Regions from separate parts of the Rhizobium sp. NFR12 genome, predicted to be linked through region 3. Evidence: predicted binding sites of a transcription regulator. Region 3 holds the regulator's gene; each other region holds the start of a gene.
The links. The regulator LexA, encoded in region 3, represses DNA repair genes until DNA is damaged. The targets are predictions, from matches to a motif close to TGTTCNNNNTGTGTTCNG.
Positions count from the first base shown of each region.

Region 1 (3,209 bases), on a different contig from region 3:
CTTCATTGCGGGACGGTGCCACATACAGAGACAGGCGACGGTACCAAGGCTTGATGTCGTCCACTTCGCCCATGAACAGGATGCGATCTGTCAGACCGCTCATGGCGACATCGGCTTTCAACGCATCGCCGAAAACCTTGTTGTCCGGCGTGACACGCCCGCAGACGACGCCCGTCCATTCGGGATAGGACGGCAACAGCTCGATCAGGGCACGCACGAAAAGGTCTGTACCCTTCTGATGCCGAACGCGCCCGAAGCAGCCGATCAGATGCTTGCCGAAACCATCTGCCGGGGAGGAAGGGTCGGATGGGCCGGAGGGACGGAAGAGATCGAGATCGACGCCGTGGTGCACCACCTTATAGGGCACTTTCAGGTATGAACCCGATCGTGCAGACGTCGCGACGACCGCATCCATCTTGCTGATCAGAAAACCCGTCCATGCGGAATGGGTTCGTTGCGCGGCGGAGGTGAACAAGAGCTTCAACGGCATCCGCAGCACATCGCGCATGAAGAGGCCGGGCAGCATCTCGATATTGCGGCGGGCATGCCAGACACGGGCGCGCCGCCCTGATGGCGGTGACCACAGCGCGGCAAGGTCGGCATAGCGGATGTGGGGAAGGTGGGAGGGCAGGCCAGGTCCCAAGACCGCGATCTTCTGACCCTTTGCCCATTGCACCGGAATCAGCTGGACGATCGTGGACGTCACGCCGGAGAGCCGCTTCTTGAAGTTCGGCGCGATCACTTCGATATCGGATATATCGACCACGGAGCCGGGAGCGATACCGCTGCCCATCTCCGTGGCGACTTCGCCAGACGTTTCCACGAGCGATCAGCCCCAGGAGATGGCGAGGATCTCGTAGGCCTTGGAGCCGCCAGGGGCGACGACTTCGATGCTGTCACCCTTCTCCTTGCCGATCATGGCACGGGCGATGGGTGAAGAGATCGAGATGCGGCCAGCCTTCACGTCGGCTTCCTGATCGCCGACGATCTGATAGGTCTTTTCCTCTTCGGTATCTTCATCGATCAGCTTGACGGTTGCGCCGAACTTGATCGTGGAACCGGACATCTTGGAGAGGTCGATCACTTCGGCGCGGGCCGTGAAATCTTCCAGCTCGCCGATGCGGCCTTCATTGTGGCTCTGGGCTTCCTTGGCCGCGTGGTATTCGGCGTTTTCCGAAAGGTCACCATGGGCGCGCGCTTCCGCAATCGCTTCGATGATGCGGGGACGCTCCTCCTGCTGGCGCCAGCGCAGTTCTTCCTGCAACTGGGTAAACCCCTTCGGCGTCATCGGTACCTTTTCAACCATTTTCTTGTCCTTAAGGCGCATGTCCGCGGATGCCGCGGACACAAAAAGAAACAGGTTCCGGAGCGGTAACTTCGGAACCATCTGCAGCATCTGAATTTAGGGCATCATAACAGAATTTCGACTGCTCCCGCTAGGAAAATCGAAATGGTGTCAGATGCGCCAGCTGGAGTTGAATGAATCAAACGTCCCTCGATTTGTCAACGGGTTGACGCAGTCATAAAGAACATATAGAGAACGCACTAATGAAGAAGTCGCTGAAAGAACGGTTGGCGATCCTGTCGGACGCTGCCAAGTACGACGCCTCCTGCGCCTCCAGCGGGACATCAAAGAGAGATTCGTCGGTATCCGGCGGATTGGGTTCGACCGAAGGGTCCGGCATCTGCCATGCCTATGCCCCGGATGGCCGTTGCATCTCGCTTCTGAAAATCCTTATGACGAATTTCTGCATTTACGATTGCGCCTACTGCATCAATCGTTCCTCCAGCAATGTCGAGCGCGCCCGGTTCACGCCCGAAGAGGTTATCTGGCTGACGCTGGAATTCTATCGGCGCAATTATATCGAGGGTCTGTTCCTGTCGTCGGGGATTATCCGCTCGTCCGATCACACGATGGGCGACATGGTGCGGATCGCGCGGGAATTGCGCACGGTCCATAATTTCCGCGGCTACATCCATCTGAAGACGATCCCGGAAGCGTCGCAGCAGCTGATTGAGGAGGCGGGGCTTTATGCCGACCGTCTGTCGATCAACATCGAACTGCCGACCGATGCAGGGATCAGCCAGTTTGCCCCGGAAAAGCGGCCCGCCAATATTCGTCGCTCGATGGGCGATCTGCGTCTGAAGATCGAGGAGATGCGCGACCCGACGCTGCAGACCAAGCGTCGCAAGCGGTTCGCGCCTGCCGGCCAGAGCACGCAGATGATCGTCGGGGCAGACGGCGCCAACGACGCGACCATTCTCGGGACGAGCGCCAGGCTTTACGGCAGCTACAGCCTGAAACGCGTCTATTACTCCGCCTTCAGCCCGATCCCGGACTCATCGAAGACACTGCCGCTGATCAAGCCGCCTCTGATGCGCGAGCATCGGCTCTATCAGGCTGACTGGCTTTACCGGTTCTACGGGTTCGAGATCGGCGAGATTACAGCGTCGACGGAAAACGGCATGCTGGATCTGGACCTTGATCCGAAGCTTGCATGGGCGCTCGGCAACCGCGACAAGTTCCCTGTCGATGTGAACAAGGCGGACAAGGAGACGCTGCTGCGGGTGCCGGGTTTCGGGACCAAGACCGTCGGAGCGATCCTTTCGTCGCGGCGGTTTCGCAAGCTGCGTCTGGAGGATTTAAAGCGGCTGAGCGTGTCTCTGAAGAAGGTACAGCCCTTTATCACCTGCGAAGGGTGGACACCGCGGAAGCTTGCCGACCGGGCCGATCTGCGATCCATGTTCCAGCCAAAGCCGGAGCAGCTGTCGCTTCTATGATGTACCGAGTCTTGTTGCGGGGGAGAGGCGATCTGACCGAGTGGCGCGATGCTGCGCGTGCCTATCTTGCGGCCGGCATCGCACCTGATCGTGTCGAGTGGCGCACGATGGACGACACGGACGGATTGTTCGGGCTGGACGGCAACCAGTTGCCTGAGCCTGTCGACAAGCCGGTGACGCAGGGTGTTCCTCCAGCCTTTCTGAAGCTTGCCGCCTCGGTCATCTGCCATTCCGATCCGACGCGGTTCTCGCTTCTCTACCGGATGCTGTTTCGCATGGCACACGGGCGCAATTTTCTGGGTATGGCGACCGATCCAGATGTGGTGGCGGCAAACCGGATGTCGAAATCGATCGGCCGCGACTATCACAAGATGACCGCCTTCGTCCGTTTCAAGGAAATTCCACTGCCGGAGGGTGTTGCCGGACGC
Region 1 covers NZ_FNWM01000001.1:1,118,264-1,121,472, forward strand. The annotation lists gene BLW69_RS05405 (glycosyltransferase family 4 protein) at 1-766, opposite strand, end outside; gene greA (transcription elongation factor GreA) at 830-1,306, opposite strand; gene BLW69_RS05415 (putative DNA modification/repair radical SAM protein) at 1,549-2,781, shown strand; gene BLW69_RS05420 (UdgX family uracil-DNA binding protein) at 2,781-3,209, shown strand, end outside.
Region 1: BLW69_RS05415 (putative DNA modification/repair radical SAM protein) is a predicted target of LexA. The motif match lies at 1,526-1,543, and genes of this name have one in related genera.

Region 2 (3,209 bases), on a different contig from region 3:
TCCTGCTGAAAGGCTATCGCATCCTCGCCCTTCGCCACCGCACGAAACTGGGCGAGATCGATCTCATCGCCCGCAAGCGCGATCTCGTGGTCTTTGTCGAGGTGAAGGCTAGACGATCCGAGATGCAGGCGCTCGACGCCGTCTCCTTCGCATCTCAGAAACGGATCCGGGCCGCGAGCGATCTCTGGCTGCAGAAACGCAAGGACGTATCCGGGTTATCGCAGCGATACGACATCATCGCCGTCTTGCCGGGAAGGTTTCCGCGCCATTTCCAGGATGCGTTCTAGGCCTCTGGCAGCGCAGGCCCCATCGTCGGTCCTGCTGATTATCCGGGCCAAGGTTGCCTTTCGGGGTTCGTCGTCCTACATCAGGCGGGCCAATCCTAGGGGGCTGAAGTCATGGCGAAAATTCGCAAGGTCGCATTTCAGATGGACCACATTTCCGGCATCAACATTGCCGGCGATTCCACATTCGCCATGGCGCTCGAAGCGCAATCGCGCGGTTACGAGCTGTTCCACTATACGCCCGACCGCCTGACGATGCGCGACGGACGCATCTTTGCAGCTCTCGAGCCGCTGCAGGTGCGCGACATCAAGGGCGATCACTTTACCCTTGGGGAAAAGCAGCCGACCGATCTGTCGACGATGGATGTCGTGCAGCTTCGCCAGGATCCGCCCTTCGACATGGGCTACATTACATCCACCCATCTTCTGGAGCGCATCCATCCGAAGACGCTCGTGGTCAATGACCCGGCCTGGGTGCGCAACTCGCCGGAAAAGATCTTCGTTACCGAGTTCGCCGACCTGATGCCGCCGACACTGATCTCCCGCGACCCGGCGGAGATCGCCAAGTTCCGCCATGAGCTCGGCGACATCATCCTGAAGCCGCTTTACGGCAATGGCGGTGCCGGCGTGTTTCATTCCGCCCGCGATGATCGCAACTTTACCTCGCTTCTGGAAATGTTCGGCCAGATGTATCGCGGCGAGCCCTATATCGCGCAGGCCTACCTTCCTGCAGTGCGCAAGGGCGACAAACGCATTCTTCTCGTTGACGGCGAACCGGTCGGCGCGATCAACCGCGTGCCCTCGGAAACCGACAGCCGCTCCAACATGCATGTCGGCGGCCGTGCCGAGGCGACCGATATCACGCCGCGCGAAAAGGAAATCTGCGCCCGTATCGGGCCGGCTCTGCGCGAGCGCGGCTTCATCTTTGTCGGCATCGACGTGATCGGCGATTACATGACCGAGATCAACGTCACATCTCCGACGGGCATCCGCGAAGTGAAGAAGTTCGGCGGTGCTGACGTCGCGAGCCTCATGTGGGATGCAATCGACGCCAAGCAGAACTGATAACCGTTCACATCTGTTCTCGTTATGCAACCTGATGCACGCTGTCTTCGTCTCATGCGCGAAATTGTTCACTGCCTGTTCTTGAAATTCGCCAGCAATCGTGCAAGCTTTCAACCTGTAGCACGGTAGGCGGGAATATCCCCACCTTAGCTTGCGCATGTGGGCGGGTCGGAATGGTCGCGCGTATCAGAACGGTAGCATTTCAGGGCATTGAAGGCATTCCGGTCGATGTGCAGGTCATGATCGGCCCTGGCAAGCTCGGCATGCATATCGTCGGGCTGCCGGACAAGGCAGTGGCCGAAAGCCGCGAGCGGGTGCAGGCAGCCTTGCACGCCTCCGGCCTCGCCATGCCGCCCAAGAAGGTCACGGTCAATCTCGCCCCGGCGGACCTGCCCAAGGAAGGCAGCCATTTCGACCTCGCGATCGCCGTCGGCCTGATGGCGGCGCTCGGTGCCGTGCCCGCCGATATGCTCGCCGATTATGTCGTGATCGGCGAATTGAATCTCGATGGAACGCTTGCCGCCGTCGCCGGTGCGCTTCCGGCGGCCATCAGCGCCAATGCGATCGGAAAAGGCTTGATCTGCCCAGCCGAAAGCGGCGCCGAGGCGGCATGGGCTGGACCCGGCGTCGATATTCTCGCCCCCCGCAGCCTGATCGCGCTCGCCAATCATTTTCGCGGCACGCAGGTCATGTCGCGGCCGCAGCCGGCGGTCCGTGCACCGCCCGCCAATCTGCCTGACCTTGTCGATATCAAGGGCCAGGAAAGCGCCAAACGCGCGCTCGAAGTCGCGGCTGCCGGCGGCCATAACCTCTTGATGGTCGGTCCGCCCGGTTCGGGAAAATCGATGCTCGCCGCCCGCCTTCCGTCGATCTTGCCGCCGCTATCGGCCACCGAACTGCTCGAAGTCTCGATGATCCACTCCATCGCCGGCCAGCTTTCGGGCGGAAAGCTGTCGGATCGGCGGCCCTATCGCATGCCTCACCATTCCGCCACGATGGCGGCACTGGTCGGCGGCGGTCTGCGCGCGAGGCCCGGAGAAGCCTCACTCGCGCATCACGGCATCCTCTTTCTCGACGAGTTTCCGGAATTCTCGCCCCAGGTTCTCGATGCGCTTCGCCAGCCGCTGGAGACAGGCGAATGTGTCATCGCCCGGGCCAATCACCGGGTGTCCTATCCGGCCAGCATCCAGCTCGTTGCCGCCATGAACCCGTGCCGTTGCGGTATGGCGGGCCAACCGGGGCATAGCTGCGCCCGAGGTCCGCGCTGCGCTTCGGATTATCAGGCGCGTATCTCCGGCCCGCTCATGGACCGCATCGACATCCGCATCGATGTCCCGGCCGTCTCCGCAAGCGATCTAATCCGCCCGGCGCCGGCAGAGCCGAGTGCCGGCGTGGCAAGGCGGGTTGCGGCCGCACGCGACAGGCAGAGAGAGCGTTTTGAAGGCGAGGGCCAGTACACGGTTCTCACCAACGCGCGCTGTTCCACCGCCATGATCGAGAAGTTCGCCGAGCTCGATGCGGGAGGGCTGCAATTGTTGCGCGACGCGGCGGAAAAGCTGAAATTCTCCGCCCGCGGCTATCATCGGGTCTTGCGGGTGGCGCGGACGCTGGCCGATCTCGACGAGAAGGATGGTATCGGGAGAATACACCTTGCCGAGGCGATCTCGTATCGGATGGCCGGGGAGCGCCCCACTGTATCAGCCTGATTTCCCGAGGTCGGCGTCACGGGATTGCGACGGAGTTCAGACGCCGGTGGATCCGAACCCGCCGGCGCCGCGTGCCGTGGCACTTGCCTCGGTCACTTCGACGATCCGCGCCTGGGTCACGGGCGCGATCACCATCTGTGCGATCCGCATGCCG
Region 2 covers NZ_FNWM01000004.1:246,658-249,866, reverse strand. The annotation lists gene BLW69_RS17550 (YraN family protein) at 1-287, shown strand, start outside; gene gshB (glutathione synthase) at 399-1,349, shown strand; gene BLW69_RS17540 (YifB family Mg chelatase-like AAA ATPase) at 1,523-3,055, shown strand; gene dut (dUTP diphosphatase) at 3,092-3,209, opposite strand, start outside.
Region 2: BLW69_RS17540 (YifB family Mg chelatase-like AAA ATPase) is a predicted target of LexA. The motif match lies at 1,415-1,432, and genes of this name have one in related genera.

Region 3 (3,209 bases):
TGCTCCCGTTCTGTTCATCATGGGCGAGGGGCTGCGGATCGTCATTCGCATTGCCGAGATCGTCGCCGCATGGGGCGGCGATATTGCCATCGGCCGGCAGAACCCGCTTTTCCTGCCTCTGGCGACGGCAGGCTTTCTGCTTCTGACGCTGCTGCGCACGCCGCTGAGGTTGACAGGCGCGCTGTTCATGGCGGTGGCTTTGCTCTTTGCGGTCCGCTCAGGCTCGGCGCCGAGGCCTGATATCGTCATATCCGAAGACGGCGCATCGGTCGGCGTGATCCAGGATGACAAGATCACCCTCAATCGAACCCGACCGCCGGGATTTATCTACGATCAATGGCGGCGAGCGCTGGTGCTTGAGACCGGAGAACAACCGCTCGCCTTGCCGGTTCTTGCCTCTTCGGAACCAGCGCGAGGTGCCAGCCTTGCGAAAAGCGATGACAGACCACCTGGACCACATTCGCGACCGGATTTGACGCGCCGGGAAATCGAATATGTCAGGGGTTTTCTTCAAGCATTGAAGCCCGGACGATTCGCCTGTCTGCCGAAAATCCTGTGCGCGGCGCAGACTGCTCAGGACATCCGGATCGTCACCGTCGAAGACAACCGATACACCGGTCTTGCCTGCGATGTCGGTCGGATCATCGTCTCGCCCGGCGCACGCTTCGATACTTGCCGCTCCGGCGCCTTGCTTCTCAGCGGGCGGACGTTGCGCCGGACTGGCGCACTGGAAATCACCATTATTCCGAACGCGACAGCGCCAGACATCAAGATTACGGCGGCGATGCGAGACAGCGCACAGACCTCAAGCCGTCCGTGGACCGTCCACCGGTTCTATGACTGGCGAACGGGACAATTCGACTTTGGCATCCCGGAGGCTGTTGCTGCGCATCTCCGGGATGACACCGTTCTTAATGATAGCGGCGAATAAGGCCGACAAGCTTGCCCTGGACCTTCACCCGGTCGGGCGGGAAGATGCGGGTCTCGTAAGCCGGGTTTGCCGCTTCCAGTGCGATCGAGGCACCCTTGCGGCGGAACCGCTTCAGGGTCGCTTCTTCCTCATCGACCAGGGCAACGATGATATCGCCTGGACTTGCGGTGCTGGTATTCTTGATGATGACGGTATCGCCATCGAGGATGCCGGCATCGATCATCGAATCGCCCTTCACTTCGAGCGCGTAATGATCGCCGGAACCCAGCATCTCGATCGGAACGGCGATGTCATGGGTGTTGTTCTGGATCGCGGAGATCGGCACGCCGGCAGCGATTCGACCCATGACCGGAATGTTTGTCGAGAACGGATTGTCCGCCATGACCGGCGCCGGCTTCTGAGCGACGACCGGTTGCGTTTTGCCGAGGCTTCCCTCGATGACACTGGGAGAAAATCCCCGTCGCGGATGAAGGTTCGCCACATAGGCGTCAGGCAGCTTGATCACTTCGAGCGCGCGTGCTCTGTTCGGCAGACGGCGAATAAAGCCACGCTCCTCGAGCGCGGTGATCAGCCTATGGATGCCGGACTTCGATGCAAGGTCGAGAGCGTCCTTCATTTCGTCAAACGACGGCGGCACGCCTGATTCTTTCATCCGCTCGTGGATGAACAGAAGTAACTCCTGTTGCTTGCGTGTCAGCATGGACGGGACCCTCAGAATTGGAAACAAATGCAGAACGGACGCTATATGTTCTATCTGTGTTCCGCAAGCCCCAAATTTCTGCTCAAGAATAGTCTCATTTCAGCGTTCGATCACGTATTCAGTTCGTGCGCAGCACTTGCCGAGTTTCCCGCGATAGCCAATGTTCTGCGGAATAAGACTTTGGGGGTGTAAGTGGGTAACAAGTCAGTCGATCATTTGGTTCTGCCCGTTGCAGATCTGGCGTCAGCGCGGGGGAGGTTGACCGCTCTCGGCTTTACTGTGGCACCTGAAGGTGTTCACCCTTTCGGCACGGCCAATGCCTGCATATTCTTCGCGGATGGCTCGTACCTCGAGCCACTGGCCATTGTTAACCGTCGGCAAGCCTCGCTTGCGGCAAAACGAGGCAACGTGTTCACCGATCGCGACATCCGCTTTCGCGGCCAGCGGAAAAGGGAAGGTCTATCGGCGGTGGTCGTCGGGACGCAGGATGCAGCGGCCGATCATATCCGTTTTGTGGACGGGCACATGTCTGCGGGCGAGATGCTTCAATTCTCCCGCCCGATGCAGTTGCCCGATGGTAGGGAGAGCGAAGTCTCATTCCGTCTGGCCTTCGCGGCAGTTCCCGAGGTCGATGACATCTTGCTGTTTTCCTGCCAGCGAATGGCCGCATTACCGGAAGATCGCGGTGGTCTTGATGAGCACGCAAACGCCGTTACAGGCCTTCGAGAGATCGTATTTTCTGCAGATGACCCGCTGGAGTTTCTGCCGCTTTTCGAAACCGTGTTCGAGACGCAACCCGAGCAAGGGAAAGACGGTCTGCGGATCGAAGCTGCCAATGCCAGCATCCGCATTCAATCCAACGACACGTTCAGCGACGAGTTCCGGTCTTCGATGAAGCCCTTGTTATCGTCGCGCCTCGCTGCGCGCGGGATCATCTTCAAGACCACCGATCTCGCCGTGACAGAGATCACCCTTGCTGCTAATGACGTCGCATTCATCCGCAGGGATGGCCGCGTGATCGTGTCGGCAGCCCCGGGGCAAGGTGTGGTTTTCGGTTTCGAGGAATAGTGAAATGACAGTCTCCGCCAATTCTGAAGTGTCCGTGGGCGAGGGGAGTTCGAAAGTCGTTTTTTCCAACACGGCAAAGCTCTCGCTGATTGCCGGTCCCTGCCAGATGGAAAGCCGTGATCACGCCTTCATGATCGCGGGTACGCTTGTCGAACTCTGCAAGAAGCTCGGCCTCGGCCTCGTCTACAAATCCTCCTTCGACAAGGCCAACCGCACGTCGATCTCCGGCAAGCGCGGCATCGGCTTGGACAACGCGATGGCAATCTTTGCCGATCTGAAGACGGAATTCGGCTTTCCCGTTCTGACCGACATTCACACTGAAGAGCAATGCGCTCTCGTGGCGGATACGATCGATATCCTGCAGATCCCCGCCTTCCTGTCGCGCCAGACGGACTTGCTCGTCGCGGCCGCAAAGACGGGTTGCGCGATCAACGTGAAGAAGGGCCAGTTCCTGGCGCCCTGGGACATGAAGAATGTTCAGGCGAAGTTCCTCGAAAGCGGCAATCCCAA
Region 3 covers NZ_FNWM01000002.1:1,070,145-1,073,353, forward strand. The annotation lists gene BLW69_RS12535 (ComEC/Rec2 family competence protein) at 1-931, shown strand, start outside; gene lexA (transcriptional repressor LexA) at 912-1,631, opposite strand; gene BLW69_RS12545 (VOC family protein) at 1,824-2,699, shown strand; gene kdsA (3-deoxy-8-phosphooctulonate synthase) at 2,704-3,209, shown strand, end outside.

Region 4 (3,209 bases), on a different contig from region 3:
AGCTTCTCCATCGCCTCGACCATGGCGCGGGCGCCCGTCAGCATCAGGCGGTCGTGCAGCTCGCCTGCGGTCATGGCCTCGCCGATCTCGACTTCCCGGGTAAGCGCGACCGGGCCGGTATCGAGGCCCTTTTCCATCTGCATCACCATCATGCCGGTCTTTGCATCGCCAGCCATGATGGCGCGCTGGATCGGGGCAGCACCGCGCCAGCGCGGCAGCAGCGAAGCGTGACCGTTGTAGCATCCAAGCCGGGTGCCGGTCAGAATCGCTTCGGGCAGAAGCAGGCCATAGGCAACGACCACGGCGACATCCGCCTTGAAGGACCTGAAGGTCTCGCGGTCTTCCTCGCTTTTGAAATTGAGCGGCGTCAGGACCGGAATGCCGAGCAGTTCCGCCGCCTGATGCACCGGTGACTTGACGAGATCGAGCCCGCGGCGCCCGCCGGGACGCGGCGGCTGGCTATAGACCGCGACGATCTCGTGACCGGCCTGCTTCAGGTTCTGCAGTGTCGGCACGGAAAATTCCGGCGTGCCCATGAAGATGATGCGAAGAGACATGGACCTTTCGCGCCCGCAAGGAACGCGCCTTCATACCGAGATTGCCTGCAAGCGATGGCTAGACCGCCTTCGCCTTGGCAGCCTTGGTGAACCTCTTGATCACCATTTCGCGCTTCAGCCGCGATATATGGTCGATGAACAGCACGCCGTCCAGATGGTCGATCTCGTGCTGCAGGCAGGTGGCGAGCAGGCCGTCGGCCTCGATCACGTGTTCCTTGCCGTCGCGACCGATATGCTTGACCGTCACGGACGCCGGGCGCTCCACCTCGGCATAGTATTCCGGGATGGAAAGGCAGCCTTCCTCATACACCGATCGTTCGTCCGAAGAGCGGATAATTTCCGGATTGATCACGACGATCGGGTTCTTCTCGTCCTCCTCGCGCGACACGTCGACCACAAGAATGCGGTGGGCAACGCCGATCTGGATCCCGGCAAGGCCGATGCCCGGAGCGTCGTACATGGTTTCCAGCATGTCGTCCGCGAGCTTCAAAAGTGCGTCATCCACCCGTTCGAAAGGCTTGGACACCTGACGCAGGAGCGGATCTGGAAGAATGATAAGCGGCTTGATCGTCATGGCGATCCCATAACCTATCTTTTTCGCCGATGGAACAGCCCCGGATCGCCGTTTTCGATCAATGTTCCCGTTTTGATCTTTCCAATCCGCGGTTTTCTGCTAGCTTGCCGCCATGAATGACCTGTTCCCCGAGATTTCCCGTTTTCTGGAGAGCCAGCACCCGATGGTGCTGATGGCCGCTTCCTGCGTCTTCGGCATGCTTCTCATGCTGTTTCTCATGCTGTTTCTCATGCGCCTTTCCGGAGGCAGCGGCCGTCAGGCGGAAGACGCCGAGGCCCGCATGGGGGAACTGATGCGGATGCAGGGTGAGATGCAGGGCAGGCTTTCGGCGATGGGCGAAACGCTTGCCGCGCGCCAGGTCGAACTCAGCCAGGTCGTCGGCCAGCGGCTCGATGGCATGACCCACCGGATCGGCGCAACCATTACCGAACAGACCAGATCCACCCATGACAACCTGCGCCAGTTGCAGGAGCGTCTGGCCGTCATCGATGCTGCCCAGAACAACATTCAGAGCCTTTCCAAGGATGTCGTGGGACTGCAGGCCATCCTCTCCAACAAGCAGACGCGCGGCGCCTTTGGTCAGGGCCGGATGGAAGCGATCGTTTCCGACGGCCTGCCGATGGGTGCCTTCGAATTCCAGAAGACTTTGTCGAACGGGTCGAGACCGGACTGCGTGATCCGTATGCCGAACAGCTTGCCACCGCTCGTCATCGACGCGAAATTTCCGCTGGAGGCATGGAATGCGTTTCGCGAAGCGGCTGCTCCCGAAGCACGCCGTGCCGCATCCCAGCAATTCCGTCGCGACATGGAAGTCCATATCCGCGATGTCTCGGAGAAATACCTGATCGCCGGAGAAACGCAGGACACCGCCTTTCTCTTCGTGCCGTCCGAATCGATTTTTGCCGAGATCCACGAGCATTTCGAGGGCGTGATTCAGAAGGCGCAGCGCGCGAGGATCGTCATCGTCTCACCGTCGCTGCTGATGCTGTCGATCCAGGTCATCCAGGCCGTGCTGAAGGACCAGCGCATGCGCGAACAGGCGCATCTGATCCAGGGCGAGGTGGCCTTGCTGATGGAGGATCTCGGTCGCCTCGACGAGCGGACCCGCAAGCTGCAATCGCATTTTTTCGCAGCCCAGAAGGATGTCGAGCAGATCGTGACGTCAACCGAGAAGCTCGGCCGGCGCGGCGCACGGATCGAAGCGCTCGAACTGGAAGCACCAGTGGCCGCCCCGATACCCCACGCTGGACCAACGCCCGCAGCTCCGGCATCCGGCGCAGTCGAGAGCCGCACCGGATCGCTGCGACTGAGGGTAGTTGACGAGGACTGATCCTCTCGGGCAGTGTCAGCCCGCATTTCACAAAACAGGCAGGCACCTATGATCACCGTCTTCGGCTCCATCAACATGGATCTTATCGCAACGACGGAGCGGTTGCCCGGGCCGGGCGAAACGGTTGTGGGTTCGACCTTTGCGACAGCCTCCGGCGGCAAGGGTGCCAACCAGGCACTGGCCGCCCGCCGCGCAGGCAGCGAAGTGCGCATGGTCGGCGCGGTCGGAGACGACGGTTTTGCAGAACCGGCACTGGCCCTGCTCCAGGCATCCGGAACCGATCTTTCAGCAGTCACACGGACGAATGTTTCGACCGGCACAGCGCTGATCCTCGTCGGCGATGACAGCGGCGAGAACATGATCGCGGTGGTGCCCGGCGCCAACGGAACGATCGGCGAGGCCCAGGCGCAGGAAGCAGTGGAGGCCATGGCTGCATCCGACACATTGATGCTGCAGCTCGAAATCCCGCCGGCAGCCGTCGAGGCCGCACTCGGTGCAGCAAAGGCGAAGGGCATACGCACGATGATCAACACCGCGCCGCTGACGGCCCATGCCGTGCGGCTGGCAGCGCTCGCCGATATCGTCGTCGCCAACGAGACCGAATTCGAACTTCTTGCAGGTTGCACGATCATCGACGCCCAAGCGCGCGAAGAGGTTTTGCGCCGCCTTCACAGTGAGACCGGCCAGACGTTCGTGGTCACGCTCGGTGGCGAAGGTGTCGTTGCCATGCTTGATGGTGAAATCCTGT
Region 4 covers NZ_FNWM01000004.1:165,742-168,950, reverse strand. The annotation lists gene fmt (methionyl-tRNA formyltransferase) at 1-557, opposite strand, end outside; gene def (peptide deformylase) at 616-1,131, opposite strand; gene rmuC (DNA recombination protein RmuC) at 1,295-2,461, shown strand; gene BLW69_RS17130 (ribokinase) at 2,510-3,209, shown strand, end outside.
Region 4: def (peptide deformylase) is a predicted target of LexA. The motif match lies at 1,194-1,211, and genes of this name have one in related genera.